3 regions of the Janthinobacterium sp. OK676 genome follow, and region 2 is predicted to be linked to each of the others. Evidence: predicted binding sites of a transcription regulator. Region 2 holds the regulator's gene; each other region holds the start of a gene.
What was found. Region 2 encodes sigma-54, which starts transcription at its own class of promoters, with help from an activator protein. Its sites were predicted from a motif close to TGGCANGNAANCTGCTTT; they were not measured.
Positions count from the first base shown of each region.

Region 1 (10,620 bases), on a different contig from region 2:
GGAAAAAGTCCTCGCCAGCAAGCTGATGGACGGGCCGCCTGCCGGCGGCAGCATCGTCTCGGAAAAATTGAACAGCGCCGTCGGCGTGACGGAACTGATCTTGGGCAATGGCGTGCGCGTGTTGCTGAAACCCACGGACTTCAAGAATGACCAGGTGCTGATGGGCTCGACCCGCTTTGGCGGCCAGTCGCTGTTCGGCGACGCCGACATCTACAACGCCCGCTACGCGAGCGCCGTGGTCGGCAGCATGGGCTTGCGGGACCTGGCGCCGCTGGACTTGCAAAAAGTGTTGGCCGGCAAGACGGTCAACGTGGGCGCTTCGCTGGGCGAACTGAGCGAAGGCTTTGGCGGCTCGGCCAGCAGCGCCGACGTGGAAGCCATGCTGCAACTGGTGTACCTGTATTTCAATGACGTGCGCAAGGATGCGGGCCTGTACCAATCCTTCATCGGCAAGCAGCAGGACCTGGCGAAAAACAGCATGGCGCAGCCGGAAGCCGTGTTTTACGATGCCATCCAGCACGCCATGTTTGGCGACAACCCGCGCGTCGACGGCGTGCCGCGCGCGGCCGACTTCGACAAGGTGGGCCTGGACCGCTCGCTGGAAATCTTCCGCCAGCGCTTTTCCAGCGCGCGCGACATGACCTTCATCTTCACGGGCAGTTTTGATCTCGGCAAGATCAAGCCGCTGATCGCCAGCTACCTGGGCACCTTGCCCGTGGGCGAGGTGGCGCACGCCTACCGCGACGTGGGCATGCGTCCGGTAAGCGGCATCGTCAAGAAAGATATCTACATGGGCAGCGAGCCCAAAAGCACGATTTCCATCACCTTCAATGGCGACGTGGCGTATTCGGACGAGCAAAAGCTGACCCTGCAGGCGCTGGGCGAGGTGCTGAACCTGAAAGTCATCGAAGTGCTGCGTGAAAAGATGAGCATGATCTACGGCGGCGGCTTCGAAACCTCGATGGGCCAGCATCCGTACGGCCATTATTCGGTGGCCTTGAATTTGCCGACGGGACCGGAAAACGTGGACAAGGTGATCGCCGCCGCCTTTGCCGAAATCAACAAGATGAAGACGGACGGGCCATCGGCGGCCGACCTGGAAAAGGTCAAGCTGAACTGGATCACGCGCCAGCAGAAATCCTTGCGAGAAAACAACTACTGGATGAATCAGTTGATGGGTTCCGTGACGCAGGGGCGCGACCCCGCGCACATCCTGCGCTACGAGCAGCGCGTGCGCGCCATCACGCCGCAAGCCGTCAAGCTGGCGGCGCAACGCTACCTGGACATGCACAATTATGTGCAGGTGGTGTTGTATCCGGAACGCAAAAATATTGCTGCCAAGTAATTCTCATATTGGATCAGCATGGGCGGCAGCGTGGCGAAGCTGTTAAACTGCCGCTTATTGATGTGATCGCAATTTAACAAGCAAGGAATGCACGATGGCTAAGAAAGAAGAACTCGATCCGGAAACCCTGGAATTGATCAACTGGTGTATCGAAGTCGAAGGCTTCCTCGTGGCTGGCGGCGCCACTGTGGCGCAGGCGCAGGACCATATCGAAGAGCAGGTCGAGTGGTTTACCGACCAGTTCTACGACGGCTTGACGCCGGAAGAGGCGGCCAAGGAAGCCTTGGCCTGATCCTCTGACAAGACTCACAGCGGGCGGTGCCTGCCGGGCACAGCCCGGTAGCGCCGCCCGTTTTGCTTTTCTGAAAAGATTTCTATCGGGCAATAATTTTCCTATTTATTTCCAGGCACCCATGACACTCCGTTCGCGCATTCTCCTCCTGTGCTTCAGCACCTTGCTGGGCATCGTCCTCATCGCTTCATTCTCCCTGTATTCCTTGCGCCAGACCATGATGGCGGAAAGGGTCGAGCAATTGACGGTGCTGGTGGAACTGGCCAACGCCTCGGTGGAAAAGGCGTACGCACTGGAACAGTCGGGCAAGCTCACGCGTGAGCAGGCGCAGCAGCAGGCCAAGCTGGCCATCGGCAGCTTCGCCAAGGACGAGATGTATTATTTCGTGCGCGATTTCAGCACGGACTTGCTGTACGTGCACCCGAATGCGTCGCGCATCGGCGTGCCGCAAAAGAACATGAAGCAGTCGGGCGACCGCTACCGCGCGGCCCTGGCCACCAGCCGCATCGGCCTCGTGCAGGCGGACGGCACGCGGCCCGGCTTGCCTGATCCGGTGGCGAAGATGTATGCCGTGGTGAAATTTGCACCGTGGGACTGGCTGATCGGCACGGGCACCTATATCGACGACATCAACCACAAGTTCTGGGCCCAGGCGGGCGTGCTGCTGGCCATCGGCGGCGCGCTGATGCTGGTGGTGGGCGCCCTGGCGGCCCTGATGCTGCGCCGCATCCTGGGCCAGCTCGGTGGCGAACCCGACTATGCGGCGGCCATCGTGGCGCAAATCGCCCAGGGCGATCTGACGACGCACATCGATACGCGCCCCGGCGATACGTCGAGTTTGCTGATGGCCATCAAGGCCATGCGCGATAACCTGGCCCATCTGGTGAGCCAGGTGCGCACCGATGCGGAATCGATTTCCACGGCGTCGGGCGAGATCGCCTCGGGCAACCACGACCTGTCGGCGCGCACGGAGCAGCAGGCGGGATCGCTGGAAGAAACGGCGTCGACCATGGAAGAGATGACCTCGACCGTGCGCCAGAATGCGGACAATGCGCGCCAGGCCAACCAGCTGGCCATTTCCGCCTCGCAAGTGGCGACGCAGGCGGGCGGCGTGGTAAGCCAGGTGGTCGACACCATGGGCGCCATCAATGCTTCGTCGAAAAAGATCGGCGACATCATCGCCGTCATCGACGGCATCGCCTTCCAGACGAATATCCTGGCCCTGAATGCGGCCGTGGAAGCGGCGCGCGCAGGCGAGCAGGGCCGTGGCTTCGCCGTCGTGGCCAGCGAGGTGCGCAACCTGGCCCAGCGTTCGGCCGCGGCCGCCAAGGAGATCAAGCAATTGATCGACAGTTCCGCCGAGCAAGTGGGCGCCGGTGAAAAACTGGTGGCGCTGGCGGGCGAAACGATGGAAAAAGTCGTTTCCAGCGTGCAGCACGTGACCGATATCGTGGCCGAGATTTCGTCTGCCAGCGCCGAGCAAAGCGCCGGCATCGAACAGATCAACCAGGCCATCGTCGAGATGGACAACATGACGCAGCAAAACTCGGCCCTCGTCGAGCAGGCCTCGGCGGCGGCGCAAGCCATGAACGAGCAGGCGGCGGGCCTGGCGCAGATCGTCAGCGTGTTCAAGGTGGGTGCGGTGGCAGGGGCGCCGCGTCCGGCGCCGGCGGCCCAGCGCCGCTTGGCCCGCTAAGTTTTCGTTATAGCGGGAACTTATCGCCTGGCCATCTGTCAAATTCTTCTTGGTCCTTAGCGGACGTACAGTAGAGGTAAGCATGACAGATGGTTTTTCCTATCACGCGGCATTTGCCCGCAACCTGGGCTGGGTCACGCAGGCGGAGCAAAACAGCTTGCGCGGCAAGCGCGTGGCCATCGCCGGCATGGGCGGCGTCGGCGGCGTGCACTTGCTGACCCTGGCGCGGCTGGGCATCGGCGCTTTCCACATCGCCGATTTCGACACCTTCGATATCGCCAACTTCAATCGTCAGGCCGGCGCCATGGTCTCCACCCTGGGCCAGCCCAAGGTGGCCGTGCTGGCGCAGATGGCGCGCGACATCAATCCCGAACTCGACATCAAGCAGTTTCCCGACGGCATACACGACAGCAACCTGGCCGAGTTCTTTGCCGGTGTCGACCTGTACGTGGACGGCCTGGATTTCTTTGCCTTTCCGGCCCGTCAGGCCACCTTCGCTGCCTGCGCCCGCCTCGGCATTCCCGCCATCACGGCCGCGCCGCTGGGCATGGGCACGGCCGTGCTCAGCTTCATGCCGGGCGGCATGACGTTCGAAGAGTATTTCGGCTGGGGCGACTTGCCCGAGGAAGAGAAGGCCTTGCGCTTTCTCGTCGGGCTGGCGCCGGCCGGCTTGCATGCTCGCTACCTGGTCGACCCGTCGGCCATCAATCTGAAGGAGCGGCGCGGGCCGTCGACCATCATGGGGTGCCAGCTGTGTGCGGGCGCGGCCGCCACGGAAGCCCTGAAAATTTTGTTAAAACGCGGCAAGGTGATGGCGGCGCCGCACGGCGTGCATTTCGACGCCTACCGCAACAAGCTCGTGCATACATGGCGTCCCGGCGGCAACCGTCATCCGCTGCAGCGCCTGACGATGGCCATCATCAAGCGGCGTCGCGCCGCACAGGGGGCATAAATGGCGCAAGCACTGCTGAACGATCCCGTGCTGGAAAACATCCTCGACCAGGCGCGCTGGGCCCCCAGCGGCGACAACACGCAGCCGTGGCGCTTTGAAGTCGTCGACGCGCGCCACGTGGTCGTGCATGGTTTCGATACGCGCAGCCATTGCGTGTACGACCTCGACGGCCATCCCAGCCAGCTGTCACTGGGGGCTTTGCTCGAAAGCATGGCGCTGGCGGCCAGTTGCCACGGCTTGCGCATGGAGGCGCGCCGGCGCCTGTCCATGCCCGACACCTTGCCCACCTTCGACGTGCGTTTGGTCGACAGCCCCGGCATGCTGCCCGATCCGCTGGCGGCCTTCTTGCCGCAGCGCAGCGTGCAGCGGCGCCGGCTCAGCACGCGCAGCCTGCGCGCCAGTGAAAAGGCGGCGCTGGCGGCCAGCTTGCCACCGGGCTACTCAGTGCAGTGGTTCGAAGGCGGGCGCGCGCGCCTGGCCTGTGCCCGCCTGATGTTCGACAATGCGAAGCTGCGCCTGACCATGCCCGAAGCGCACAAGGTGCACCGCGACGTGATCGAATGGGGCGCGCGCTACAGCAGCGACCGCATCCCGGAGCAGGCGCTCGGTGTCGATGCGATGACGGCGCGGCTGATGCGCTGGGTCATGCACAGCTGGCGCCGCGTGGATTTTTTCAATACCTGGCTGGGCGGCACCATCGCCCCGCGGCTGCAGATGGACTTGCTGCCGGGCCTGTATTGCGCCGCGCATTTCGCGCTGCTGGCCGATGCGCCGCCGCGCCATGTCGACGATTATGTGGCGGCCGGCCGCGCCATGCAGCGATTCTGGCTGACGGCCACGCAGCTGGGGCTGCAATTGCAGCCGGAACTGACGCCGCTGATCTTTGCCCGCTACGTGCGCGAACGGCGCACTTTTTCGCGCACCGATGGCATGCAGGAAATGGCGCAGGAACTGGTGGTGCAATGCCAGGGCGTGCTGGGGGCGGCGGCGGTCGAGCGGGCCGTGTTCCTCGGGCGCATCGGTGCGGGGCCGGCGGCCGGCGCGCGTTCCTTGCGCCGTCCGCTGCAAGAGTTGCTGGTGGCGCCCACTGCTGGGCCATAAAGGCACGCAGCCTGCGTCAGCGGCGCCGCCGTGGCGCCAGGCAAGCGAGCGCTGCCAGGCCCGCCGCCAGCAGCGGCAAGGTGCCCGGCAGCGACACGGGCGTAACGCCAGGTACGTAGGCCAGCTCGGAACTGTTCAGCATGTTCAGCACGAGGGTATAGCTGCCTGCCACCAGCTTATCCGTGACGGCGCCATATTGCCCGCCGCACGTCTTGCCGGCGCCCGTGCCCGTGGGCGCGCCGCAGCCGCTGGGGTCGTAGGTGAATACGCTGCCGCCGGTGAGCGGCGTTTGCGCGTAGCCCGCATTGAGGTTGGCGGCGTCGGCCAGTTCGGTGCCGCCCAGGATACCGGAGCCCAGGCTGCCGTCGGGCGCCCAGTTGAAAACGATCTGGCCATTGCCATCGATGATGGTAAACGTCATCGCCATATTCGCCGTGGCCGCCGAGTCCGTGCCAGCCAGGGCATCCAGGTACAGCTGCATGAAGGGCAGGGCCTGGAAGTCGAAGGCCAGGGTCGCGCCCGGCTGGCCGACGACGAAATTGATGGCCAGGGCCGTGCTGGAACCATTGCGGCCCGAGGCGTCGGCGCTGCCGCCGCCCGTGAGAAAGGTTTCCGCCGCATTCACCGTATGCGTACTGGTCGAGCCCGGCGGAAACGGGGGAATCTGCGAGCTGATGATTTGCGCCTCGCCGCGCGCATAGGCGGCGTTGCCCATGCCTTGCTGGGTAAAATCATTTTGCCCCTTGGTGACGGCGCCGCGTGTCGCTTGCGGCGCGTCGATCTCATTGCTGCCGCCATTGATGATGCTGCTGCCGTTCAGCGTGGCGGTGGTGCGCGACAGGTCGATGTTGCTGAGCAAGGTAGTGGAGCCGGTGGGATTGCTGATGACCAGGCCAAAGACGCTGGTGTAGGAATAGCCATACGCGGCGGCGCTGGCGGTGCCGCTGCTGGCCAGGAACAGCAAGGCCAGCAGGGCCGTTGGTAATCGGATGCAAGAAAATGTAGTCATGAAAATCCTCATCTCCTGGTCGGCCGTGTTGTAAGGAAAACCGACAGGCTTGCTACATAAAAAAGGCGAGGAAACTCCCTCGCCTGTAAATCCCCCCTGTTGCCTGGTTCAGACGGCAAGCTTGCGGCGGCGGGCATAGCCCAGGCCCGCCAGACCCAGACCAAGCAAGGCCAGGGTGCCCGGTTCGGGCGTCGCGGCCTGTTTCACCAGGTCCACGCTTTCCACCGCATTCAAGGTCAATGTGTAGTTGCCAGCCGTTAAAGCATTGCTGACGGAGCTGAAGTTGCTGCCGCACACTGTGCCGACACCGGTGCCCGTGGGCGTGCCGCAACCGGATGGGTCGTAGGTGAACAGGTTGCCGCGCGTGAGGAAATTGGTCGCCAGGCTGGTGTTCAGGTTGGCGCCATCGGCCGCCTCGGTGCCGCCGAAGATGCCCGAGCCGATCACGCCATCGGGCGTCCAGTTGAACACCGTCGCGCCGGCCGCGTCCGTGATGGTGAAGGTGACGACCAGGTTGGCCGTGGCCGTGGACAGCTGCCCGACCGTGCTTTGCAGGAAGACTTGCATGAAGGGCGAGGCCAGGAAGTCGAAGCTCAGCGTTGCCGTGGGCGAGCCGACGACGAAATCGACGGAGAACCCCGTGGTCGAGCCGTTGCGCCCGGACGCATCGGCCGTGCCGGCCGGTCCGTCAAGGTGGGCTTCGGCCACGTTCACCGCTTGCGTGGAAGTGGAACCCGGCGGGAACGAAGGGAATTGCGTGCTGACGATCTGCGCATCGCCGCGCGAAAAGGTGCCGGTGGGGCCTTGCTGCGTGAAGTCGTTTTCGCCCTTGGTGACGGGGCCGACGTTGGCGCGTGGGGCATCGAGCGAGCCGGCGCCGCCATTGATGACGCTCACGCCATTCAGGGTAGCCGTGCTGCGCGAGATGGTGGTGCTGTTGGCGACCGTGATCTGGCCCGTCGGCACGGCGATCACCAGGCCGAAGATGTTGTTGTACGAATAGCCGTAGGCGCCCGCCTGTGCGCTACCGGCGGCGCACAGCAGGGCCAGTGCCGCTGCGGCCGGGAGCAGTTTCAGTTTCGAGAGTTTCATTGTATTCACCTCGTGGTTGAGTGAGTCTGGAAGGTTTGCCTGAGACCTGTCGGCAGGTGCTCATGGCAAGTACCTAGCGACTTCCATGCCAACGCATGAGGTTCGTTTGAAATCAATGACTTGGCGCGCTTTTGTTGACGTGGTGCAGGTGTTGCCGGACTCGCTGTAAGAAAAACCGACGCCACCCGTCAAGGCTGGGCGCCTTGTGGCAACGAGCCCAGCAGGGCGTGCATATGGGGCAGCAAGCGTTGCCCGGGCACATAGTCGCGCATGGTCGTGGCCAGCTGACGTGCCGCCAGCCTGGCCCGTCCATCGTCGAGCATGCGCGTGGCGGCATGGCGCAAGGCCGTTTCCTGGAAGCGGTCGGCGCGCAGCAGCAGGCCGGCACCGGCGCCCACGATGCCGTGCATGTTGAGGAATTGGTCGAGGTTGCCGGCGATGCCGATGACGGGCACGCCTGCCGTCAGCGCCTGCTGGCTGGTGGGGCTGCCGCCGTTGCAGATCACCAGGCTGGCGCGCCGGGCGGCCGCGTCGCCCGGCAAAAAAGGCGCGACATAGGCATTCGGCGGCACGGCATCGACGCGGATGGTGCCGGCCGTGGCCGCCATCACGGTGACGGGCAGGGGCGCCAGCGCGCGCAGCACGCGCGGCAGCAATTGCCCCTGGCCGGAACTGCCCAGGGTGACATAGATGATGGGCCGCCCGCTGCTCAGTTCCGGGCGCTGCCACCAGTCCGGCAAGTCGAGCGGCGGCGCCCAGATGATGGGGCCCAGGTAGTCGTGCGTGGGCGGCATGCCGTGCGGCGGGAACAGCTGCGGAATATCCGCGTACAAGGTGCGGTCGGCATCCGTATAGATGCGCCGCAGGTCGCTGCCCAGCGATGGCAGGCCATGCCGGCGGCGCACGCGGTTCAGGGGCACGGCGTGCGAGGCGAAGGCCAGCGGGCGGATCAGGCGGAACAGGGGATCGGCCAGCCAGATGGGCAGCATGCCCGTCAGGGGCAGGCTGGGCACCGTATAGTGCTGGCGCACCCAGGGACTCCAGTAGGCATTGCTGACGGTAATGTAGGGAATGCGCTGCAGGCGCGCGCTGACCGACAGCGACAGGCGAAAGTCGCCGATCACGAGGTCGGGCTGGACGGCATTGAGCAGGCGCAGGTCGTCTTCCACATACGCGTGCAAGGTGCTTTCCGTATAGACGGGCTTGCCGTGCGCCAGCGCCTGCAGAAATTGCAGCGATGAAATACTGTCGATACGCCAGCGCCGAAAGGGGACTTGCTTGAAACAAAAGTCATAGCCATCGGCACAGGCAAAATGGACTTCGTACTCTTCCTCGTCCAGCTCCTGGGCCAGGCTCAGGGGACGGCCGACATGGGCCAGGGTCACTGCCTCGGCCATAAAGAGGATTTTCTTGCGCGCCATGGGGTCGCTTGCACTCGTGCGGGAGGGGATGCCTGGCAAGTTGGAGTGGCGCCACGCCGTTTAGTTCCCGACCGCGCGCCACTGGCGGGCGCCAGGAGTTGGGCGCATCGGCTACAGTGAGGCAAAGGAGATCACCATGCAGCCACAATCCCGTTTTGTCCCGCTGCGTGCGCACAGCACGCCCGAACCCGATATGCCGCCACCGCCGGAAGGCGATCCTCTCACGCCACCGCCGGAACCGCCGCCGCACATCGACCCCGTGCCGGTCGAGGAACCCACGCCGCCGCCGCCGCCCGTGAAAATGCATTGAACGGTTTGCCAGCCGCAGCGTTGCGCCATGGCCAGCTGTGGCCGGCGCGCGCCTTGTTTATTTCCAGTTGGAAATGGGAGGCGCGGGACTCGTCAGGGCCACGCCATTTAAACAACAAAAATGCGCATAAATGTTGCCGAGTGGATACATATCAAGCGCTAACTGCCGAGTGTCATGCGGCCGTCACGATTCTGTTCTTATAATGAGACATCATAAAAATTCTTGTACAGGAGACCATCGTGGGCAATTCCTTGCATAACAAAATCTACCTGGGCCGGCGGCCTGTGATCACCAGCAAGAATCTCGTGGCGCTGGTCGTGGCGGGTGCCGTGGCTGGTTGCGGCCTGGCTTGGCTGCTGTTGCGCAGCTATAAATAACGGCCGTCGCGGCCGTGTTTCCGCTGCCTGGCCGCCTGGCCGGCGGCGGTAGATTCACGTTGCCTGTTGCCGATGCGCAGCGGGGCGCGTACCATGGGGGCCGAACACCTGGCCTTTTATGGAAAAGTAATGAAGAACGAGAAATTAACAACTGATGAATATGACGCGCTGGAGCAAGTTGCACGCGGCATCAAGACCGAGCGCCCCAGTGCTTGCGTTGCCCGCAATGCCAAGCGCCTGTCCGGCCTGAAGCTGCTCAGCTATGCACGCGATGGCCGTCTGTCCATCACCGACAAGGCACAACAGCTGCTGTTCCTGCGCCGTTGCATCATGGGGCTGCGCGCCGTCGCCGCCGATCCGCTGACCAAGCTCGATACGGACGTGGCTTACTTCCTGGGCAAGAAAGCCCACATCGTGGCGCGCGCCGAAGGCGAGGGCCACGACATTTCCGACAAGGGCCGCGACTCGCTGGCCGATATCGACACCCTGGGCCTGTAAGGTCCGCAACCGGCCCCTGGGGCCGGTTTTCACATCCCCACTCTTTTTATTATTTCCCCTTTGGAGAACACTTTGGACAGCGCGATGAACTGGTCGGCCCACGAACTGACGATGACGGTCCTGATGACGCCCGATATGGCCAACTTTTCCGGCAACGTGCACGGCGGCACCATCCTGAAATACCTCGACAGCGTCGCCTACGCCTGCGCCAGCCGCTATTCGGGCAGCTACGTGGTGACCTTGTCCGTGGACCAGGTGATGTTTCTGCAGCCTATCCACGTGGGCGAGCTGGTGACCTTCCTTGCCTCGATCAATTACACGGGCACGACCTCGATGGAAGTGGGTATCCGCGTGGTGACGGAAAACATCCAGCAGCGCTTGGTGCGCCACGCCAACAGCTGCTATTTCACGATGGTGGCCGTCGATGCCAACCGCAAGCCGGTGGCCGTGCCGCCTTTGGCGCTCGAGACGCCGGAACAGCACGCGCGCTTCGAGCAGGCCAAGCTGCGCAAGCTGTCGCGCCAGAA
Region 1 covers NZ_FNHA01000007.1:286,926-297,545, forward strand. Annotated here, with positions in the region: gene BLU39_RS16115 (M16 family metallopeptidase) at 1-1,345, shown strand, start outside; gene BLU39_RS16120 (hypothetical protein) at 1,440-1,637, shown strand; gene BLU39_RS16125 (methyl-accepting chemotaxis protein) at 1,759-3,333, shown strand; gene BLU39_RS16130 (ThiF family adenylyltransferase) at 3,416-4,285, shown strand; gene BLU39_RS16135 (nitroreductase family protein) at 4,286-5,386, shown strand; gene BLU39_RS16140 (EDSAP-1 family PEP-CTERM protein) at 5,403-6,395, opposite strand; gene BLU39_RS16145 (EDSAP-1 family PEP-CTERM protein) at 6,504-7,487, opposite strand; gene BLU39_RS16150 (glycosyltransferase) at 7,676-8,908, opposite strand; gene BLU39_RS28660 (hypothetical protein) at 9,045-9,218, shown strand; gene BLU39_RS28665 (hypothetical protein) at 9,458-9,595, shown strand; gene BLU39_RS16155 (hypothetical protein) at 9,725-10,093, shown strand; gene BLU39_RS16160 (acyl-CoA thioesterase) at 10,178-10,620, shown strand, end outside.
Region 1: the regulator sigma-54 is predicted to act here: its motif matches at 7,561-7,578, upstream of BLU39_RS16145 (EDSAP-1 family PEP-CTERM protein).

Region 2 (10,620 bases):
CATGGCGCCGAACTGGAATATTTCCCTGTGCCACTACCGCAGCCAGGGCGGCGACGTGGGCCGCATCCTGATCGGCCTGCAAGTGCCGCCCGATGAGATGGGAGAATTCGCCCGCTTCCTCGATACCTTGGGGTACCGCTATTGGGATGAGAGCAGCAATCCTGTGTACAAATTATTCCTGGGGTAATAACAGGTCAGTCGCTTCACGATCGGAATGCGTCCCACCGGGGCGCATTCCCCCGCCGGGTCTGACCCCGGTCCTTGCCGTTGGGTTGAAATAAGCTACCATTCACCCTTCACAGAATTTGTAGCCACACGACCATGACCACCACCAACGACCTCGCCGAACAATCCCCCCTGGGCAAAAGCTCCGCCTACCGCACCGATTACGCGCCGGAATTGCTGTTTCCGATTCCGCGCCAGGGCAAGCGCGACGAGCTGGAACTGCGCGGCACCTTGCCCTTCTTCGGCCTTGACATCTGGAATGCGTATGAACTGTCGTGGCTGAACCAGCGCGGCAAGCCGCAGGTGGCCATCGCCAAGGTCAGTGCGCCCGCCGATTCGCCGAACATCATCGAATCGAAATCGTTCAAGCTGTACCTGAACTCGTTCAACCAGACCAAACTGGACAGCCCCGAAGCGCTGCTGGCCCTGCTCAAGCAGGATTTGTCGAACGGTTTCGGCGCCCCCGTGCAAGTCGAACTGACCTTGCAGGACGATTTCGGCAAGCTGAAAATGGGCGAATTCGATGGTGTGCTGCTGGACCGCCTGGACCTGGAAATCACGCAATACACGCCCTCGCCGCTGCTGCTGAAAGCTGCCCTGGATGAAGCGCCCGTGGAAGAAAAACTCGTCTCGCACTTGCTCAAGTCGAATTGCCTGGTGACGGGCCAGCCCGACTGGGGCAGCGTGCAGATCGAGTATGCGGGGCCGCAGATCGACCAGGAAAGCCTGTTGCGCTACCTGATCGGTTTCCGCGAGCACAATGAATTCCACGAGCAATGCGTGGAGCGCATCTTTGTCGATATCTTGCGTCAGTGCAAGCCGCAAAAACTGTCCGTGTATGCGCGCTATACGCGCCGCGGCGGCCTCGATATCAATCCGTGGCGCAGCAACTACAGCACGGGTACGATGCCGGGCAATCTGCGCAACGCGCGACAGTAACAACCGAGCAACACCGCAAAACCATGCCAGCAGGAATGTTGGCTGTGTTTTAAAACAACGTTGTCGTAGTGCCGCAGTGCATGTCAAAGACGCTGAAAAATCGGAAAATCAGCATTCGGCGGCGGAAAAACCGGCGCACCGCGTGTTTTTAATCAAGAAATAGCCGATACACGCCGATGTTATTTTTTTGCTAAAATGATGGCCACGTGGGCTGTAGCGCCTACTGCGCCCGCAGCGGGCGTATACTGTTGAGAATTGGCGTTACAGGCCGCCGAAACAGGCCTATAATTCGGCTCGCAAGCCCTCTGCGCATTGCACCATTTCATTGAGTGTCATGACTAATCTTAGCAAAATATTATCCCTCGAAAACGTCCTGCTGGACCTGGAAGTCTCCAGTAAAAAGCGCGCCTTCGAGCAAGCCGGCCTGATCTTCGAAAACAATTACGGCATCGCCCGCTCTACCGTTTCGGACAATCTGTTTGCCCGCGAACGCCTGGGCTCGACCGGTCTGGGCCATGGCGTGGCCGTGCCGCATGGCAGAGTCAAGGGCAGCAAAACCCTGAAATCGCCGCTGGGCGCCTTCGTGCGCCTGGCCGAACCGATTCCCTTCGAGTCGCCCGATGGCAAGCCCGTCAATCTGTTGTTTTTCCTGCTGATTCCCGATCATGTCACTCAGCAACATCTGGAAATCCTGTCGGAAATCGCCGAAATGTTTTCCGATGACGCCTTCCGCACGGCGCTGGCCACGGATCCGGAACCGAAATCCGTGCATTCGCGCATCGTCAATTGGCAACCCAGTCTGCAAGCGGCAGGTTAAACTTCAGGTATTCCTCCACTCCTGAAGAAGACCGCCATGTTGCAAACGCCACTGACGATACAACGCCTGTACGACGATAATCGTGAAAGTCTGCAACTGGGCTGGTTCGCCGGCTTCCCCGGCGGCGAACGCCTGATCTCGGGCGACGTCTCGTCGGCCGCCGACCAGGTGGGCCACTTGAACCTGATCCATCCGGGCCGCATCCAGGTCTTTGGCCACCAGGAAATCAATTACTACCAGCGCCTGAAGGTCAACACGCGCACCCACGTGATCGGCGAACTGATCGCCGGCGGCCCGCCCGCGCTGATCATCGCGCAAGGGCTGGAAACGCCGCCCGACATCCTCGCCATCTGCGACGAGCAAAACATTCCCCTGTTCTCCACTCCGCTGCCGGCCGCGCAAGTGATCGACTTCCTGCGCGTCTACCTGTCGAAAAAACTGGCGCAACGCATCATCATGCATGGCGTGTTCATGGACGTGCTGGGCGTAGGCGTGCTGATCACGGGCGACTCGGGCCTGGGCAAGAGCGAACTGGGGCTGGAGCTGATTTCGCGCAGCCACGGCCTGGTGGCCGACGACGCCGTCGAATTCTCGCGCATCGCACCGAACATGATCGAAGGCCGCTGCCCGCCCCTGCTGCAGAACCTGCTGGAAGTACGGGGCCTGGGCTTGCTCGACATCAAGGCCATCTTTGGCGAAACGGCCGTGCGCCGCAAGATGCGCCTGAAACTGATCGTGCACCTCGTGCGCCGCAACGCGCTGGAAGAGGAAGTCGAGCGCCTGCCTTTCCTGTTCCCCACGGAAGACGTGCTGGGCCTGCCCGTGCGCAAGGTCGTCATCCCCGTCGCCGCCGGCCGCAACATCGCCGTGCTGCTGGAAGCGGCCGTGCGCAATACCATTCTGCAACTGCGCGGCATCGATACCTTGCAGGAGTTCATGGAACGGCAACGACTCGCCATGAGTGGCGATTAATGTTGCCAAGGAGTTCGCCCTTGCAAGGGCGAACCGTTACGCACGCACGCAGCCGTGCTGCGTGAATTCCCTGCTGCACCAACGACTCGCCATGAGTGGCGATTAATGTTGCCAAGGAGTTCGCCCTTGCAAGGGCGAACCGTTACGCAAGCATGCAGCCGTGCTGCGTGAATTCCCGGCTGCACCAACGACTCGCAATGAGCGGGGATTAGCAACGTAGGTCGGACTAGCGGGGCAAGGCCCAGCGTAATCCGACGACATTGTTAGCGGGTGTCAGCAGGAGCCCTCGCTTGCAAGCGAGGACCGTTACGCAGGCACGCAGCCATGCTGCGTGAATTCCCTGCTGCACCGCTTTGCGCTAAGCCGACCTACGAAATACACATATGAAATTGCAATAGTTTGTAAAGATAATTGCCTTGGGAGCAGAGCACCGGTCTTTATTGTATGATCGGGCTATGCATATCGTCCTTATCACCGGAATATCCGGCTCCGGTAAATCCGTCGCGCTCAATGTGCTGGAAGATGCCGGCTACTATTGTGTCGACAACCTGCCACCGGCCTTGCTGCCCAGCCTGGTGCAAACCCTGCTCGACGAAGGCACACCGCAACTGGCCGTCGCCGTCGATGCGCGCAGCGCCGAGTCGCTCGTCAGCCTGCCGCACAATGTGGCCCTGCTGCGCGACCAGGGGCACGACGTCAAGGTCATGTTCTTGACGGCTACCACGCATTCGCTGGTGGCGCGCTTCTCGGAAACGCGGCGCAGCCATCCGCTGTCGCACGAACTGCGTCCGAACCAGAATCCGGCCAGCCGCCGCACCCTGATCGAATGCATCTCGGAAGAACGCGAGCGCCTGTCGGCCATCGAACAGCTGGGCCACGTGATCGACACGTCGGAGCTGAGCGCCAACAAGCTGCGCGCCTGGATCAAGGATATCGTCGCCTCCGAGCGTGCACCGCTGACCCTGTTCTTCGAATCGTTCGCCTTCAAGCTGGGCGTGCCGCTGGACGCCGACTTCGTCTTCGATGTGCGGGCCTTGCCGAACCCCTATTACGACCTGGCCCTGCGCCCCCTCGACGGACGCGACGCGCCCGTGATCGCCTTCCTCGACGCGCAGCCGAGCGCGCTGGAATTGCTGGCCGACATACGCGCCTTCATCGAGAAATGGTTGCCATCATTCAAGTCCGACAACCGCAGCTACCTGACGGTGGCCCTGGGCTGCACGGGCGGCCAGCACCGCTCCGTGTACATGGCGGAACGGCTGGCGCAATACTTCGGGCCCAACGAACGCGTCGTCTTGCGCCACCGCGAACGCGCCTAGTTTAATTCAGGTGGCGCAGCGGATGCGCTTGCGCCGGCCAGACGGGAGCGAAGAAGCGCGCCACCATGGCCGCGTCGACCTCGTCCAGGCTTGATGGATTCCAGCGCGGCGCATTATCCTTGTCGACCACCAGCGCGCGCACGCCCTCGAGCACTTCGCCATGTTCGAAATTGTGGCGCACCACCGTGCGTTCCATGCGCAGGCAATCGGCCACGCCCAGGTGGGCGCCCCGCTGCAGCAATTCCAACGTCACGGACATCATCAGGGGCGAGCGCAGGCGCATGGCCGCCAAGGCCTTGCTGGCGAACGCACCGTCGTCCTGCGCCAGCGAGGCCATGATGGCTGCCACGGAGCCAGCGCTGAAATGGCGATCCAGCGCCGCGCGCGCCGTGGCCAGGGAAGAAACGCCCGCCTTGGCCTGGAACGGCGCCGCCAGGGCCTTGATCGCCACCGGCAAGGCCTCGCCCGGCGTCGATTCGAACAGGTCCAGCAGGGCCCCCACCTGCGCTTCGGGCAGGTAGACATCGGCCAGGCCCGTGTACAGGGCGTCGGCCGCGTTGATCGTCAAGCCCGTCAAGCCCAGGTACAGACCCAGCTGTCCAGCCAGGCGGGACAGGAAATAGCTGCCGCCCACGTCCGGAAACAGGCCGATATTGACTTCCGGCATGGCCATGCGCGTGCGGCCCGTGACGATGCGCAGGCAGTTGCCGGGGCTAGCTTGCGCCACGCCCATGCCCCCGCCCATCACCACGCCATCCATCACGGCAATATACGGTTTCGGATAGAAATGAATCAAATGATTCAAAGCGTATTCTTCCGTAAAGAAATCTTCCAGCAAGGCACTGCCGCCTTGCGGCGTGGCCAGGCCCGCATCGTAAAAGAAACGGATGTCGCCGCCGGCGCACAGGCCCTTCTCGCTGCTGGAGCGGATCACGACGGCGTCCACCTGGGGATCATCGCGCCAGACCAGCAGGGCCGCGCTCAGGGCGCGCACCATGTCCAGCGACAGGGAATTCAAGGCTTTCGGACGGTCGAGCACGATGTGGCCCGTGCGGTTGCGGATGGCAGTCTGGACGAAGTCGCTCATGGCAGGCAGGAAAGAAGTGAAAGTGCAAACATTCTAGCGCCTGCGCGGGGAACATTGCGTTCCGCTGGGCGCAAAAAAGGGCGCAATGTGCGCCCTTAGTTGATCACAACCGGTTGAAAGTCGCAGGCCGCTTAGGCGGGGGCGAATTCTTCTTCCGAGCTGTCTGGCAGATGCTTGATCGCCTCTTTACCGTGCCCTTGCACTTTGGTTTTGTATTTCATCACTTGCCTATCGAGCTTGTCGATCAGGGCATCGATTGCGGCGTACAAGTCTTGCGCCAGGCTTTCCACATAGACGGTCTTGCCACTCAGACGCAGGTTGACTTCGGCCTTTTGACGTTTTTCTTTCTCTTTGAGGTTATCCACGGTCAGAATCACGGCGATATCGATGACTTGATCGAAATGACGTTTCACGCGCTCCAGCTTCGTTTGTACGTATTCACGGATGGCTGGTGTCACTTCGAGATGATGTCCGCTGATGGTGAGATTCATACACACTCCTAAAGATGATCGGGTTCGTGCGGTCCATCGTATCCGGCCCGCAGAGGAACCGAAAAAAACTTACAAACACTTACGCAGGCTCACTGGCGGAATTTTTAATGCTTCCCGGTATTTGGCAACAGTACGTCGCGCAATCACCATGCCTTGTTCCCCCAGCATGTCCGCAATCTTACTGTCGGATAAAGGATTTTTAGGGTCTTCTGCTCCTGTCAGTTGCACGATCAATGCCCGTATCGCCGTCGATGACGCTTCGCCCCCCGCTTCGGTGGCGACGTGGCTACCAAAGAAATATTTCAACTCGAACATGCCGTGCGGGGTCAGCATGTACTTTTGAGTTGTTACCCGCGAGATAGTACTCTCGTGTAAACCCAGTGTATCAGCTATTTCACGGAGCACAAGGGGGCGCATGGCAACGGCCCCATGCGAGAAAAAGTTCTTTTGTCTTTCTACTATCGCCTGTGCCACGCGCAGGATGGTGTCGAAGCGCTGGCGCATATTCTTGATCAGCCACTTGGCTTCCTGCAACTGTGCGCCCATGGCACCTTCGCCCTTGCCCTGCTTGAGCAGGTTGGCGTACATGGCGTTCACGCGCAGGCGCGGCATGACGTCGTTGTTCAGGGTCACTTGCCAGCCATTGCGCGCGCGCTTGACGACGACGTCGGGCACCACGTAATCGGACACGTCAGAGGCGAACACGGCACCCGGATGCGGGTTGCATTGGCGAATCACCGTCTGCGCTTCGCGCAAGTCTTCATCGTCGCAATCGAGGGCTTTTTTCAGCTTGTTGAAATCACGCTGGGCAAACCAGGCCAGGTGCTTTTCCACGATGACGAGGGCCATGCGCCGCGTCACCATGGCAACCTGCGGCAAGCGCTTGATCTGCAGGGCCAGACATTCGGACGCATTGCGCGCGCCCACGCCGGGCGGATCGAAACTTTGCAGCAGCGCCAGGGCCGTGCGCATCTCGTCCGCGTCGATTTCCAGCTCTTCCGGCAGGCGCGCCAGGATGTCGTCGAGCGACTCTTCCAGGTAGCCATTGTCGTCGAGCGCGTCGATGATCAGCTCGACCAGCGCGCGGTCGCGCAATTCGAGCACCGTCACGCGCATCTGCTCCATCAGGTGTTCGCGCAGGGTGCAGTGATGGGCTTCCAGTTGCGGACGGGAATCTTCGTCGTCGGGCGCCTTGCCCCGGCTCGCCTCGCTCCAGTCGCTGTCGCCGCCATCCACGGCGGCCGGGCCCTCGCCCGCCTCGCCGTCAAAGGTTTCCGCTTCAGCCGGCGCCGCGGGCGCCTCCTGGCCTGGCGGCTGGGGCGGCGCTTCGGCCGGCGCGGCCGTCGAACTCAAGGCGCCATCGGACAGCAGGCGCAGCGAACGGTCGAGCGGATCGTCGAGCCGTTCGAGCAGGGGATTGTCCGTCAGCAGTTGCTCTAGTTCCTGGTGCAATTCCAGGGTAGACAATTGCAACAGGCGTATCGATTGCTGCAACTGCGGCGTCAGTGCCAGGTGCTGCGAGGTGCGCAGCTGCAATGATTGTTTCATTGGCTCACATACGGAAGTGTTCGCCCAGATAGACCCGGCGTACCGACTCGTTCGCGATGATGTCGTCGGGGCGTCCCGACGCCAGCACCGAGCCCTGGTTGATGATGTAGGCACGGTCGCAAATACCCAGCGTCTCGCGCACATTATGATCGGTGATGAGCACGCCGATATTGCGCTCCTTCAAGAAGCGCACGATGCGCTGGATCTCGATCACGGCGATCGGATCGACACCGGCGAACGGCTCGTCAAGCAGCACGAAACGGGGATCGGTGGCCAGCGCGCGGGCGATTTCCACGCGGCGGCGCTCGCCGCCCGACAGGGACAAGGCCTGGTTCTCGCGCAACTTTTCAATCTGCAAGTCGGCCAGCAATTTATCCAGACGTTCCTCGATCTCGGCCTTCTTCAGGGGGCGGCCTTCGACGGTCTGGATTTCCAGCACGGCGCGGATATTGTCTTCCACCGTCAGCTTGCGGAACACGGACGCTTCCTGCGGCAGATAGGACAGGCCCATCTGCGCGCGGCGATGGATCGGCAGGCTGGAAATGTCCACGCCGCTGATGTCGATGCTGCCGCCGTCCGACGGCACCAGGCCGACGATCATGTAGAACGAGGTAGTCTTGCCGGCGCCGTTCGGGCCCAGCAACCCCACCACTTCACCGCATTCGACTTGCAGCGAAACATCATGCACGACTTGCCGCTTGCCATAGGTTTTTTGCAGACCGCGAACGATCAGGGTGCTGCCGCAACGAGTATTGTCCATTATTTCGTTCCTGGCGCAGGCGTGGCCGGCGCTTTCTCCGCCGCCGGCGCCTTGGTCTTCGGCTGGATCACCATGCGCACGCTGCCGCCATCGGGCGTGCTGGTGCCGCTGTTGGTATTTTCCATCTGGAATACTTCCTTGCGGCTGTCATACGAGATGAACGCGCCGTTGGCCACGTCGGTCACTTTCGTGCCTTCCAGGCGCGTTACCTTGGCCTTGGAAAACAGTTTCACCACTTCCGTCTTGTTGTCGTATTCCACGCGCTCCGCTTCGCCTTCGATCCACAGGTCGCCCGCGCCATCGCGCTTCTGGCGGAAGGTGGCCAGCTTGCCGGGATCGGCCCAGAAGGTGATGAACTGGTAGCCTTGCGGGTCTTCCGTGATCAGGGCCCGGCCCGCCTTCATGGTCAGGGTGCCCTTGACCAGCACGACGTCGCCCGTCAGGGTGCGGATCTGCTTGACGTCATCGACGTGGCCGCTACGCGCCGTGATGACGGCTTCCTTCTCGGAATCGGCCTTCTCGGCATGCGCCGCGCCCATGATGCCCAGAGAAAATACGGTCAACAGCAAGATGTTCTTCATAGTATGGTTTCCTTGTTTCATTCTGTCATTTTGCCGCCGCGGCCGGGCGCGGTTTCGGCGGGAGGACCATGCGCAGCGCATTCTGCACTTCCACCTCGCCGGTGGCGTTATTGGCTTTCATGCCGATGCCATTGAGGCGCGAGGTGCCCGTCAGGATATCGACAGGCACGTCCGTTTCCATTCTTTCCTCGTCCGGAAACACCGTCAGCGCTTCCGTCTTGATCGTCAGGTTCTGCGCCTTCGGACTGGCCACGCGGTCGATCACGACATTGCGGTGCAGTTGCAGCCGGGTATTGTCCTGGTCGATGTGCGCCAGTTCCGCGTTCATGTTCAACGGCGGCATGCCCGGCGTGAGCTTGCGCACGAAGGGCTGGTCGATGTCGGACGAATCGTCGGCAGGATAATGCGTGAGCTTGGTGCCCGACACGATATAGCTGGGCTTACCCGTCAAGTCCATGCGCACCAGGCTGAAATTGGTGATGAAATAGTCGGGCTCATCCAAGTGCTTGCTGGGCATGGCATCCTGGCCATTCTTGTTCATCACTTCGAGCAGCCAAAAGCTGCCCAGCGCGACGACAACCGCGCCCAGCACGGTGAAAATGATGCGCCAGCGATGGGCGCCTCCTGGCTTACGCATAGGACTTTACTCTTTCAAATGTCACTGGCGAGGCGGCGCGCCTCACTCCAGGAACGGCGCCATGACGCGCGTATAGTTGTCCTGCGCGCGCAGCAGGAATTCGCAGATCTCGCGCACGGCGCCACGGCCGCCGCCGGCCTGCGTCACATGGTGCGCCAGGCCCTGCGCTTCCGGACGCCCGCCCGGCACGCTGACGGCAAAGCCCACGCGTTTCAGGATGGGCGCATCGATGACGTCGTCGCCGATATAGCCGCATTGCTCTTCCGTCAAGCCCGTCAGCGCCAGCAGTTCACGAAACGGCGTCAGCTTGTCGTGACCGCCCTGGTGCACGTGGGTAATGCCCAGGTCCTGCGCGCGGCGCGCCGTGATGGCCGAGCGGCGCGCGCTGATGATGGCCGTCTGCACGCCCGATTCCTGCAGCAGCTTGATGCCCAGGCCATCATACACATTAAACGTTTTCATCATCTCGCCATCGGGGCCGAAATGCAGGCTGCCGTCGGTGAGCACGCCATCGACGTCAAAGATCATCAGTTTGACCTTGGCCGCGCGTGCCAGGTTGTCCGCCACGCTGTCCATCAGATCACCTTCGCTTGCGTCAGGTCATGGATATGCAGCGCGCCCACCAGCTTGCCGTCGGCATCGACGACGAGCATCTGGTTGATGCGGAACTGCTCCATCACGGCCACGGCATCGACGGCCAGGCGTTCGGGCGCGATGCTGCGCGGCTGCGCATGCATGACGTCGCGGATCGCCACTTGCGTGAAGTCCTGCACGCGCTCGAACATGCGGCGCAAGTCGCCATCCGTAAACACGCCCACGGGACGGTTGTCGGCATCGACGATGGCCGTCATGCCCATGCCCTTCTTCGTCATTTCTTCCAGCGCCTGCAGCAGGGATGCCTCAACGGGCACCTTGGGTACGCGTTCGCCGCTGCGCATGACGTCATGCACGTGCGTGAGCAGGCGGCGGCCAAGGGCGCCGCCCGGGTGCGAGCGGGCAAAATCTTCTTCCTTGAAGCCGCGCAAGTCGAGCAAGGCCACGGCGATGGCGTCGCCCAGGGCCAGGGTGACGGTAGTGCTGGCCGTCGGCGCCAGGTTCAGCGGACAGGCTTCTTTTTCAACAGAAATATCCAGGTGCACGTCGGCCAGCTGGGCCAGGCTGGAATTCGGCTTGCCCGTCATGGAAATCAGTACGCCGCCCATGCGCTTGACGACGGGCATGATGGCCATCAGCTCGGACGATTC
Region 2 covers NZ_FNHA01000015.1:77,084-87,703, reverse strand. Annotated here, with positions in the region: gene ilvA (threonine ammonia-lyase, biosynthetic) at 1-187, shown strand, start outside; gene queF (NADPH-dependent 7-cyano-7-deazaguanine reductase QueF) at 322-1,164, shown strand; gene BLU39_RS25140 (PTS sugar transporter subunit IIA) at 1,499-1,981, shown strand; gene hprK (HPr(Ser) kinase/phosphatase) at 2,018-2,953, shown strand; gene rapZ (RNase adapter RapZ) at 3,409-4,272, shown strand; gene BLU39_RS25125 (enoyl-CoA hydratase/isomerase family protein) at 4,274-5,359, opposite strand; gene raiA (ribosome hibernation-promoting factor, HPF/YfiA family) at 5,491-5,850, opposite strand; gene BLU39_RS25115 (RNA polymerase factor sigma-54) at 5,920-7,398, opposite strand; gene lptB (LPS export ABC transporter ATP-binding protein) at 7,403-8,158, opposite strand; gene lptA (lipopolysaccharide transport periplasmic protein LptA) at 8,158-8,739, opposite strand; gene lptC (LPS export ABC transporter periplasmic protein LptC) at 8,765-9,376, opposite strand; gene BLU39_RS25095 (KdsC family phosphatase) at 9,419-9,952, opposite strand; gene BLU39_RS25090 (KpsF/GutQ family sugar-phosphate isomerase) at 9,952-10,620, opposite strand, start outside.

Region 3 (10,620 bases), on a different contig from region 2:
CAAGTTGGTCCCACCCCTTCCCATCCCGAACAGGACCGTGAAACAACTTTGCGCCGATGATAGTGCTGCAACCAGTGTGAAAGTAGGTTATCGTCAGGCTTGTTATTCTAAAAAACCCCTTCCGGTGATCCGGTTGGGGTTTTTTTTCGTCTGCTGGTTTTGTCAGGCGCCGCGAGTGGTGTCGGCTTACGCGCGTTGCGCTAAGCCGACCTACGGTCAGCCCTCCTCGTCCGTTGGCAATGACCTTTGCGTGAGCGGCATGGAGGGTCTGTCCCCGGTCGTTCAGGTGTTGGGTTTTATCGACTCACGTCTTCCCTGTTCATGCCTGCCGCTGCCTGATGCGCGCGGTGACACAACTGGGTGTTGCAGCTGTTCCAAATTGATACATGGGTGGCCGGATGCGGGGCAAATACGCATGGCATGGCATTTGCTCTTCTTGGGTATTGACTAAAAAACCAAGGAGACCAGCATGACCTATTCCATTCGTACCCTGCTCGGCGTGGCGGCCGCCGGCGCCGTCGCCCTCACTTCCCTGCTGACCTTGCCGCATGCCTATGCGCATGGCAACGTCACGCCGCAAGGCGTCGACACCACAGGCTTGCCCAAGGTGGGCGACAAGTGGCTCGAGCAAAACCCGTATCGGGGCAACAAGCTGGCTCTGACGGTCGGCACCTCGGCCTACAACCAGAATTGCGCCCGCTGCCACGGCATCGAAGCCATCTCGGGCGGCATCGCGCCGGACTTGCGCCAGCTGGACCGCGATTGCTTCGGTATCAAGAATGAGACAAAGAAACAGGCTTGCTACAAGGAGACGGACAATTACTACCTGACCACCATCCGTCACGGTAAAGTGCGCAATGGCGCCGTGTACATGCCGCCGTTCGAAGGCGTGTTCAACCAGGAAGCCATGTGGGCCATCAAGACCTATCTGGAAACGCGCCGCGAATCCAACTAAGCCACACTGATCACGAAGGAGTCCCATGCGTTCATTTCAACTCCGGGGCGTGCGCGCGATGATCTCGCTCGCTTGCCTGGCGCTGTGCGCAGCCGCGCCGGCGCATGCCGACTGGCAGAAGGTGCAGCAGTCGGGCAGCCTGAAAGTGGCTGTGTACAACGAATTCGCGCCGTTTTCCGACAAGGGAGTCGGCATCGATATCGACATCGCCGAAGCGCTGGCGAAAAAGCTGGGGCTGAAACTGAGCTTGCTGCCATTTCCCGCCGGTGAAAACCTCAACGATGACTTGCGCAATATGGTGTGGAAGGGGCATTACCTCGGTTATGGTCCCGCGGACGTGATGCTGCATGTGCCAGTCGACAAGCAGTTGATGGCCGATAACGACAAGGTCGAGATCTTCGCGCCGTATTACGTGGAAACCGTGCGCCTGGCGCGCAGCGCGCAAGCCGTGCCGCAATTCGACGGCGTCGCCTCGCTGGCAGGCAAGCGTATCGGCGTGGAAAAGGTGTCGATCGCGGCCATGCTGATGCTGGGCGAAGACAATGGCAAGTACCGCGACGACGTGCGCATCTTCGACACGGCGGCCGAAGCCTTGCAGCAATTGCAGGCGGGGCAGCTTGACGCCGTGCTGGCCAACCGTTCGGAAATCGAGTCCGTGCTGAAAAGCGATCCTGCTTTCCCCATGAGCGAAGTGGCGTTCGCCCGCTTGCCCCGTGCCGGCTGGGCCGTGGGCCTGGCCGTCAGCCGCCAGCAGCTCGACGTGGCAAAATTGCTGCAGGCAGCCATGAACGAGATGGCGGCCAGCGGCGAATTGAAAACCATTTTTGAGAAATATGGCGTGAAGGCAGCGCGGCCCTAACTAGCCATGCTGGATAGCGAAGCCCGCGTATCGGAAGATACGCGGGCTTTGTTATTAGAACGAGTATTGCGCGCTGACACCCAGCAGCCAGTTACGTCCCGGCGCCGCTTCATAGTAGCGCTTGTTGCTGTCGCCGACGATGACGGAACCCACGTAGGTTTTGTCGAAAAGATTGTTCAGGCGGGCAAATTCCTTGAAGCGCCAGTTCCCCACGTTTTGCTTGGCGTTGAAGCGCGCATTGAACACCGTATAGCCGGGCGCCGGCTTTTCGCTGTTGCTGTCTTCCGCGTAGACCTGCTTGCTGGCCACGCTTTCCAGCGCCGCGCCAAAGCGGTCGAGCGTGTCTTTCCAGGCCAGTTCCGCGAACAGGTTGGCGCTAGGCACGCCCGGCAAACGGCTGCCTTCGCGCACGGCGCCGAACGCCTGGTCATACACGGCGTGCAGGCTGGTCAGCGCCACTTTTGTCGTGAAACCATATGGCAGGCTGGATTCGAGCGACACTTCCATACCCTGGCGCAAGGTCTTACCCGCATTGCGGTAGCTGGTACGCCCGCCGCTGGAACTGTCGACCACCAGCTCGTCGTTGGTCTTGATCTGGAACACGGCCGCATTGACGTGCGTGTTGTGGTTGATCCTCGCCTTGATGCCCGCTTCCAGGTTGGTGCTGGTGGCCGGTTTCAGCTGGTAATTGAAGCCGCCGCCCGTGCCCGAGTAAAACAGTTCATTCAGGGTGGGCGCTTCGAAACCGCGGGCGGCGCTGGCGTACACATTGACGTCCGGCGTCAGTTTGTACAGCAAGCCCAGCACCGGTGTCGTGTGGCTGAACTCCAGGCTGCCGCTGTCGTTCCCATTGCCGAGATAGCGGTCGTTGACCAACACTTTCATCTTGCTGTAGCGCACACCTGCGCTGAGCAGCCACGCTCCGCTTTGCCATTCCGTCTGGATATACGGATCGAGGCTGGAGACGACATCCTGCTCGTCGCGGCGCAGCTTGCCTTTCACGCCAAAGGTATTGCCGATGTAATTTTCATAGCCGGTGCGGTCATCGCTGGAGCGGCCGTAATCGATGCCGATGGTGGTGCTCAGCTTGCCGCCGGCCAGCTGGTTCACGTGCAGCCAGTTGGTGTCGATGCCGTAGAACTCGCGCTGGAAGTCGACCACGCCGCCCGAATGGCTGGCCGGCGCCTGGAAACCCTTGGTAAATGCCTGGTATTGGATCACGTCGCGGTTGCCGCCGTAGGCCGTCACGTGCAGGCGGTCGTCGCCGAACGACTGTTCATAGGTGGCGCCGATTTGCTGGTGGTCGATGCTCTTGCGGGTGTTGTAGCGCTCGGCCAGGGTGCGCTTCGGGTTTTGCGTATCCGTCGTGTCGATTTCTCCCGCGCGCGGATCGCGGGCAAACGTGGCCCAGGAGGCGCCCAGCGGATCTTGCGTATTGCCCTGGTGCAGGCTGTTGGCGACGATGGTCAGCTTGCTGTCATTCGTCGGCTTGACGGTGATCTTGCCGAACGCCTGTTCGCGCGTGGCGGCGCTGTGGTCGCGGAAACCGTCGGTGCGGAAGCGCGAGCCGTCGAGCACGTAGCCGATACCGCCTGCCTGGCCTTGGGCCGAGAGGTCGACCTTGCTGGTGCCAAAGCTGCCGCCCGTCACGTTCAGCTCGACGGATGGGGGATTTTGCCCATCCTTGGAAAACAGCTGGATCACGCCGCCCGAGTGGTTGCCATAGATGGCGGAGAACGGTCCGCGCAGCACTTCGATGCGCTCGGCCGTATCGAGGTTGAAGGTGGCGGCCTGACCCTGGCCGTCCGGCATGCTGGCGGGAATGCCGTCGCTGATCAGCTTGACGCCGCGCACACCAAAGGCCGAACGGGCGCCGAAGCCGCGCGACGAGATTTGCAAGTCTTGCGCGTAGTTCTGGCGGTTTTGCACCACCAGACCCGGCACGGCGGCCAGCGCTTCTGACGCGTTGACGCGGATCTGGCCATCCTGGATGCGGGCGCTGTCGACGACGTCGATCGAGGCCGGCACTTCCTGGCTGGGATGGGCGATGCGGCTGCCGCTGACGACCACCGTATCCATGAGTTGCCCGTTGGCCGGGGCAGCTGCCTCGGCGGCGAAAGCGTGGGGGGCGAGGGTGGCGCTGCCGGCGACAAACAGGCTGGCGATGGTGTTCAGGCGGAAACGGTGCTGCATGCGGATTCTCCAATGTGAATAAAAGCCTGCTTTGGTCGCGTGCGCGGCGCAGGTCTGCATCGTTGTATCAAGCAATATGCCTGCCATGTCTCCATTGGTGGGCTGAAATTATACGCGTGTCAGTGGCACGGCGTTTGCATACAGCAATGTTCAGATGCGCCGATGCCGCGCGCTTTTCCTGTGTTTTGCCATCGAAAGGTGATTATGCCCAACTTCTTCTCGCGCTTGCGCCAGGTGTGCTGGCTGCTGCCTGCGCTCGCCAGCAGCGCCCTCCAGGCTGCTCCATTTGCCTATGTTCCCAATGAAAAATCGGGCACCTTGAGCGTGATCGACACGGCGACCGACCAGGTCGTGCGCCAGATTGCAGCCGGCAAGCGTCCGCGCGGCATCGCCGCCGACCCCACCGGGCGGCAATTGTTTGTCACGGATGCGGCCAGCAGCGCCTTGTTGCTGATCGATAACGCTGGCGGCACGCCCCTGCGCACGGTAGCCCTGGGCAAGTCGCCCGAAGGCGTCAGCGCCTCGCAAGACGGTCATTACGTGGCCGTGGCCGTCGAGGAAAACAATAGCGTGGCCTTGCTCGATGGCCAGACGGGCAGCTTGCTCGCCGATATCAAGGTGCAGGGGCGCAACCCGGAACACGCCGTCTTCAGCCCCGACGGGCGCTGGCTGCTGGTCAGCGCGGAAGAGGCTGAACAAGTCGACGTCATCGACGTGGCGCAACGCCGCCAGGTGGCGTCCATCGCCGTGGGACTGCGTCCGCGCGGCATCGGCTTCAGCCCGGACTCGGGCCGCGCCTACGTGGCGTGCGAACTGGTCAATGCCGTCTACGTGATCGACATGGCCGCGCGCAAGGCGATTGCCACCATTCCCGCTGGAAAAAATGCCAATGGCATCGTGGTCCATCCCGGCGGCAAGCAAGTGTATGTCTCGAATGGCACGGACGGCACGGTAATGGTGATCGATACGGCCAGCAACAAGGTGACGGCCACCATTCCCGTCGGAAAGCGCCCATGGAACATGGCCATCACGCCAGACGGCGCCAAGCTGTACGTGGCCAATGGTCGCTCGAACAGCGTGTCCGTCATCGACACGGCCAGCGCGCGCAAGGTAGCCGATATTGCAGTGGGTGAGTTGCCATGGGGCGTGGTGATTCGCTAGTGGCACAGGAACAGGTGTTCCAGTCTGGTACACCTGTTCCATTGTGCAGCGGCTCAAGCCCGGACATGCGCTGAAAAGCACACCGGTATTGACGCCACGCCCTTGTAACGAGGGGAAAAGCGGCTAAGTTTGTAGTGGGATGGCGAGCTGGCACGGCATTTGCGGAAGACTCCGTGTACTCACCCCATCTGTACCAGGACGTTTGATTTTAATTACAGTAATTCCATTCTAATTAACCCGATAGAGGACGACATGAATCTCGCAGACATCAGCAAACTGGGCGTAGCCAATCCTTTCAAACAACGCTATGACAATTACATTGGCGGCAAATTCGTTGCCCCAGTAAAAGGTGAATACTTTCCTAACATCACGCCGATCACGGGCTTGCCGTTTTGCGAAATCGCCCGCTCCACGGTGGAAGACGTCGAGCTGGCCTTGGACGCCGCTCATGCCGCCAAGGATGCCTGGGGCAAGACTTCGCCTGCCGAGCGCGCCAATATCCTGAACCGCATCGCCGACCGCATCGAACAGAACCTGAGCCTGATCGCCACGGCGGAAACCATCGACAACGGCAAGCCCATCCGCGAAACGATGAATGCCGACATTCCGCTGGCCATCGACCATTTCCGCTACTTTGCCGGCTGCATCCGCGCGCAGGAAGGTTCCGTCGCGCAAATCGACGCGGAAACCTATGCCTACCACTACCATGAGCCGCTCGGTGTCGTGGGCCAGATCATTCCGTGGAACTTCCCGATTCTGATGGCCGTGTGGAAACTGGCGCCAGCCTTGGCCGCCGGCAATTGCGTCGTCTTGAAACCGGCCGAGCAGACACCGGCTTCCATCATGGTGTTGATCGAGCTGATCGGCGACTTGCTGCCGCCGGGCGTGCTGAACATCATCAACGGTTTCGGCCTGGAAGCGGGCAAGCCGCTGGCCTCGAGCAAGCGCATCGCCAAGATCGCCTTCACGGGCGAAACGGGCACGGGCCGCTTGATCATGGGCTACGCCGCGCAAAACCTGATTCCCGTCACCCTGGAGTTGGGCGGCAAGTCGCCGAACATCTTCTTTGAAGACGTGATGGATGCGGACGACGAGTATTTCGACAAGTGCCTGGAAGGTTTTGCCATGTTTGCGCTGAATCAGGGCGAAGTGTGCACCTGCCCATCGCGCGTGCTGATCCAGGAATCGATCTACGAGAAATTCATCGAACGGGCCCTCAAGCGCGTGGCTGCCATCAAGCAGGGCAACCCGCTCGACTCGTCCACCATGATCGGTGCGCAGGCATCGCAGGAGCAGCTGGAGAAAATCCTGTCCTACCTCGACATCGGCCGCCAGGAAGGCGCCGAAGTGCTGGCCGGCGGCGAGCGCAACACGCAGGCAGGTGACCTGGAAGGCGGCTACTACGTGCGTCCGACCGTGTTCAAGGGCAACAACAAGATGCGCATCTTCCAGGAAGAGATTTTCGGGCCGGTCGTGTCCGTGACCACCTTCAAGGATGAGGCCGACGCGCTGGCGATTGCCAACGATACCTTGTACGGCCTGGGCGCCGGCCTGTGGACGCGCGACGGCTCGCGCGCCTTCCGCATGGGGCGCGCCATCCAGGCGGGCCGCGTGTGGACCAATTGCTACCACCTGTATCCGGCCCACGCCGCGTTCGGCGGCTACAAGCAATCGGGTATCGGCCGCGAAAACCACAAGATGATGCTCGACCATTACCAGCAAACGAAGAACTTGCTGGTGAGCTATAGCCCGAAAGCGCTGGGCTTCTTCTAAACCGGCAACAGGCGCCGCGCCTGTTGTCCGGGCGCGGCGCACAGAAAGGGATGCCATGAGTGCAGCAATTGCCCGGGTGGTCGCCACCGATGCGGCGCTGGAATTGATGGACAAGTTGCGCCAGCGTCATGGTCCGCTGATGTTTTTCCAGTCGGGCGGTTGCTGTGACGGCAGTACGCCCATGTGTTATGCGCTGGGCGAGTTCGATGTCAGCGACACCGACATCTATCTCGGCAATTTGAATGGCACACCGTTCTACATGGGACTCGAGCAATTCGAGTACTGGGAGCATACCCAGTTGATTATCGATGTGGTCGATGGCAATGGCGGCATGTTTTCACTCGACAACGGCACGGGCAAGCGCTTCTTGACGCGCTCGCGCCTGTTCACCGATGAAGAGTGCGCCTTGCTGCATGCCCAGCCGCATGAGCACCGCAAGACTTGATACACACACATACTAATAAAACAGAGGGAGATGATTGTGCAGAAAAAAATCATGGGGATACTCGTCGGTTTGGGTTTGGCATCGCTGGCCCAGGCGGCCGATGTGGGCAATGTCACCACCGCCATGCTCGACAGCACGGCAAAGAATCCGTCCAGCGTCCTGTCGTTCGGCATGGGCACGCAGGGCCAGCGTTATTCGCCGCTGACGCAGATCAATGACAAGACCGTGGCCAAGCTGGTGCCGGCCTGGTCGTTCTCGTTTGGTGGTGAAAAACAGCGGGGCCAGGAATCGCAGCCGCTGATTCACAACGGCAAGATGTTCGTCACGGCATCGTATTCGCGCATCTTCGCCGTCGACTTGAAAACGGGCGCCAAGCTGTGGAAATATGAGCATCGCTTGCCAGACGGCATCATGCCCTGCTGCGACGTCGTCAACCGTGGTGCGGCCCTGTACGGCAACCTGGTGATCTTCGGCACGCTCGACGCCTACCTGGTGGCGCTGGACCAGAATACGGGCAAGATCGTCTGGAAGGAAAAAGTCGACGACTATGCGGCTGGCTACTCGATGACGGCCGCACCGCTGATCGCCGAAGGCTTGCTGCTGACGGGCGTGTCGGGCGGTGAATTCGGCATCGTCGGTCGGGTCGAAGCGCGCAACCCGATGACGGGCGACCTCGTGTGGAGCCGTCCGACGGTAGAGGGTCACATGGGCCACCGCTACGACAAGGATGGCAAGGCCATCGACAACGGCATTTCGGGAACGGTAAACAAGACTTGGCCGGGCGACCTGTGGAAAACGGGCGGCGCCTCGACGTGGATGGGCGGCACCTACGATCCGCAAACCAAGCTCGCGTATTTTGGCACGGGCAATCCGGCGCCGTGGAACAGCCATTTGCGTCCCGGCGACAATCTGTACTCGTCGTCCACCGTGGCGCTGGACGTGAAAACGGGGCAAATCAAATGGGCGTATCAAAACACGCCGAACGATGCCTGGGATTTCGACGGCGCCAACGAATTCGTCACCTTCGACATGGATGGCAAGCGCTACGGCGGCAAGGCCGACCGCAACGGTTTCTTTTATGTGATCGACGCCAACACGGGCAAGCTGCAGAACGCCTTTCCGTTTGTGAAGAAAATCACCTGGGCCAGCAGCATCGACCTGAAGACGGGCCGGCCGAACTACATCGCTGCCGGCCGCCCTGGCGATCCGACCAAGGGCGAGGAGGGCAAGAAGGGGAGTACCGTGTTTGCCGCGCCCGCTTTCCTCGGCGCCAAAAACCAGATGCCGATGGCGTACTCGCCGCAAACCAAGCTGTTCTACGTGCCGGCGAACGAGTGGGGCATGGATATCTGGAACGAGCCGATCAGCTACAAGAAGGGCGGTGCGTTCCTCGGCGCAGGTTTCACCATCAAGCCCTTGTTTGACGACTACATCGGCGCCATGCGCGCCGTCGATCCGAAGACGGGCAAGATCGTCTGGGAAATCAAGAACAACGCGCCGCTGTGGGGTGGCGTGATGAGCACGGCCGGCAATCTGGTGTTCTACGGCACGCCGGAAGGTTTCCTGAAAGCCGTCGACGCGAAGACGGGCAAGGAGCTGTGGAAATTCCAGACGGGCTCCGGCGTCGTGGCGCCGCCCGTCACCTGGCAGGATGGCGATACGCAATATGTGGCCGTCGTATCCGGCTGGGGTGGCGCGGTGCCGCTGTGGGGCGGCGAAGTGGCGAAGAAGGTCAACTTCCTGGAACAGGGCGGTTCCGTGTGGGTCTTCAAGCTGGCATCGAAGTAACGGGGTGAAGCGCCCGGGCCACACGGATGGGTGTCTCCCTGTCCGCCGGGTGCTTTCTTTTTGCTGACGGCCCAGGCCGTCAGTTTTTTGTTTACCTCGATGGCCGATACGCATACTTGCGGTCAAAAAATGAACACTATCAGTGGCGATTGATCCGCCGCTGCACACGTTGAATATGCTTTTTTCCTTTCTCCCTCTGAGGCTTGCTGGGCACGCTTATTGCCAAAGCTTGAGGTACATCAATCACTGGTGTGCACACTAAAAACAGAGAAGAAAGAGGAGAAGAAATGAACACATGGATCAAGCTGGGGAGCCTCGGTGTCATGACTATCGCAGCGGTGGGACAGGCGCAAGCCGTCGATATCAAGGCTGGCGACTGGACCGTGTCGGTGGGCGGCATCGTCAACGCCTACTACACGCAGGTGTCGTGTTCGGGCGATGCGGTGGGCGGGCTGGCGCTGGGCGGCCAGGCGCTCGGCTGCGGCGGAGAGAAGGACCGCACCACCATCGGCAATGGCTTGTTGCCCAACGGCTTGATCACGTCGGCAAGCTCGCGCCTGGGCGAGTACGACGTGAAAGCCTTGATCGGCATCTACAACTCGACGGCCACGGACAGCGCCATCAGCCAGAACAGCGTCGTCGACGTGCGCCAGGCCTTTTTTACGTTTGGCAATGAGAACATGGGCACCTTCAAGCTGGGGCGCGACTACGGCATCTTCGGCGCGAATGCGATCCTGTCCGACATGACTTTGCTGGGCTCGGGCGCGCCCGTGCAGGCCACGCAGCGGGGACGGGTGACCCTGGGCCATATCGGTGCCGGCTATACCTATCTGGGCAACTATGGACAGATCATGTACAGCTCGCCAAAGTCGGGCGGCGTTGGCGTCGACGTGGCACTGGTCAGCCCCGTCTCCGATACGCCCATCGTGGCAGGCTCGACCTATTCTTCGAAGTCGAGTCCGCAAGTGCAGGCGCAGCTCACGTATGCGCAGGAAGGCTTGAAGGCGTGGCTGGGCGTGAAGTCGCAAAAATTCACGTCGAAGACGCCAGGTGTCGATGACCTGACCATGCGCGGCGTGGAAGTGGGCGGTTCGTACCAGATGGGTCCGGCTGGCGTGCTGGTCAACTTCCAGGGCGGCAAGGGCCTGGGCATCTTGTCCGATGCGGACCAGGGCGATACCAAGTCGAAGAACTGGCTGCTGCAAGGCACGTATAAAACGACGGACAAGCTGAAGCTGGGCTTGTCCTACGGCATCAGCAAGAACGACGACAACACGGCCGGCACGGGCGGCTTGAAGTCGAACGCCAACCTGACCCTGGGCGCGTATTACTCGCTCAACAGTGCGATCACCCTGGTAGGCGAGCTGGGCCAGACGCGCTCGAAAGGCTTTGCCGGCGGCGAGGCGAAGATGAATGGCGTGTCCCTGGGCGGCATTATTTTCTTCT
Region 3 covers NZ_FNHA01000024.1:232-10,851, forward strand. Annotated here, with positions in the region: rRNA gene rrf (5S ribosomal RNA) at 1-99, shown strand, start outside; gene pedF (cytochrome c-550 PedF) at 470-955, shown strand; gene BLU39_RS27815 (substrate-binding periplasmic protein) at 981-1,814, shown strand; gene BLU39_RS27820 (TonB-dependent receptor family protein) at 1,869-4,007, opposite strand; gene BLU39_RS27825 (beta-propeller fold lactonase family protein) at 4,212-5,168, shown strand; gene adh (aldehyde dehydrogenase) at 5,421-6,941, shown strand; gene BLU39_RS27835 (DUF779 domain-containing protein) at 6,997-7,386, shown strand; gene BLU39_RS27840 (PQQ-dependent methanol/ethanol family dehydrogenase) at 7,438-9,174, shown strand; gene BLU39_RS27845 (porin) at 9,462-10,620, shown strand, end outside.
Region 3: the regulator sigma-54 is predicted to act here: its motif matches at 5,317-5,334, upstream of adh (aldehyde dehydrogenase).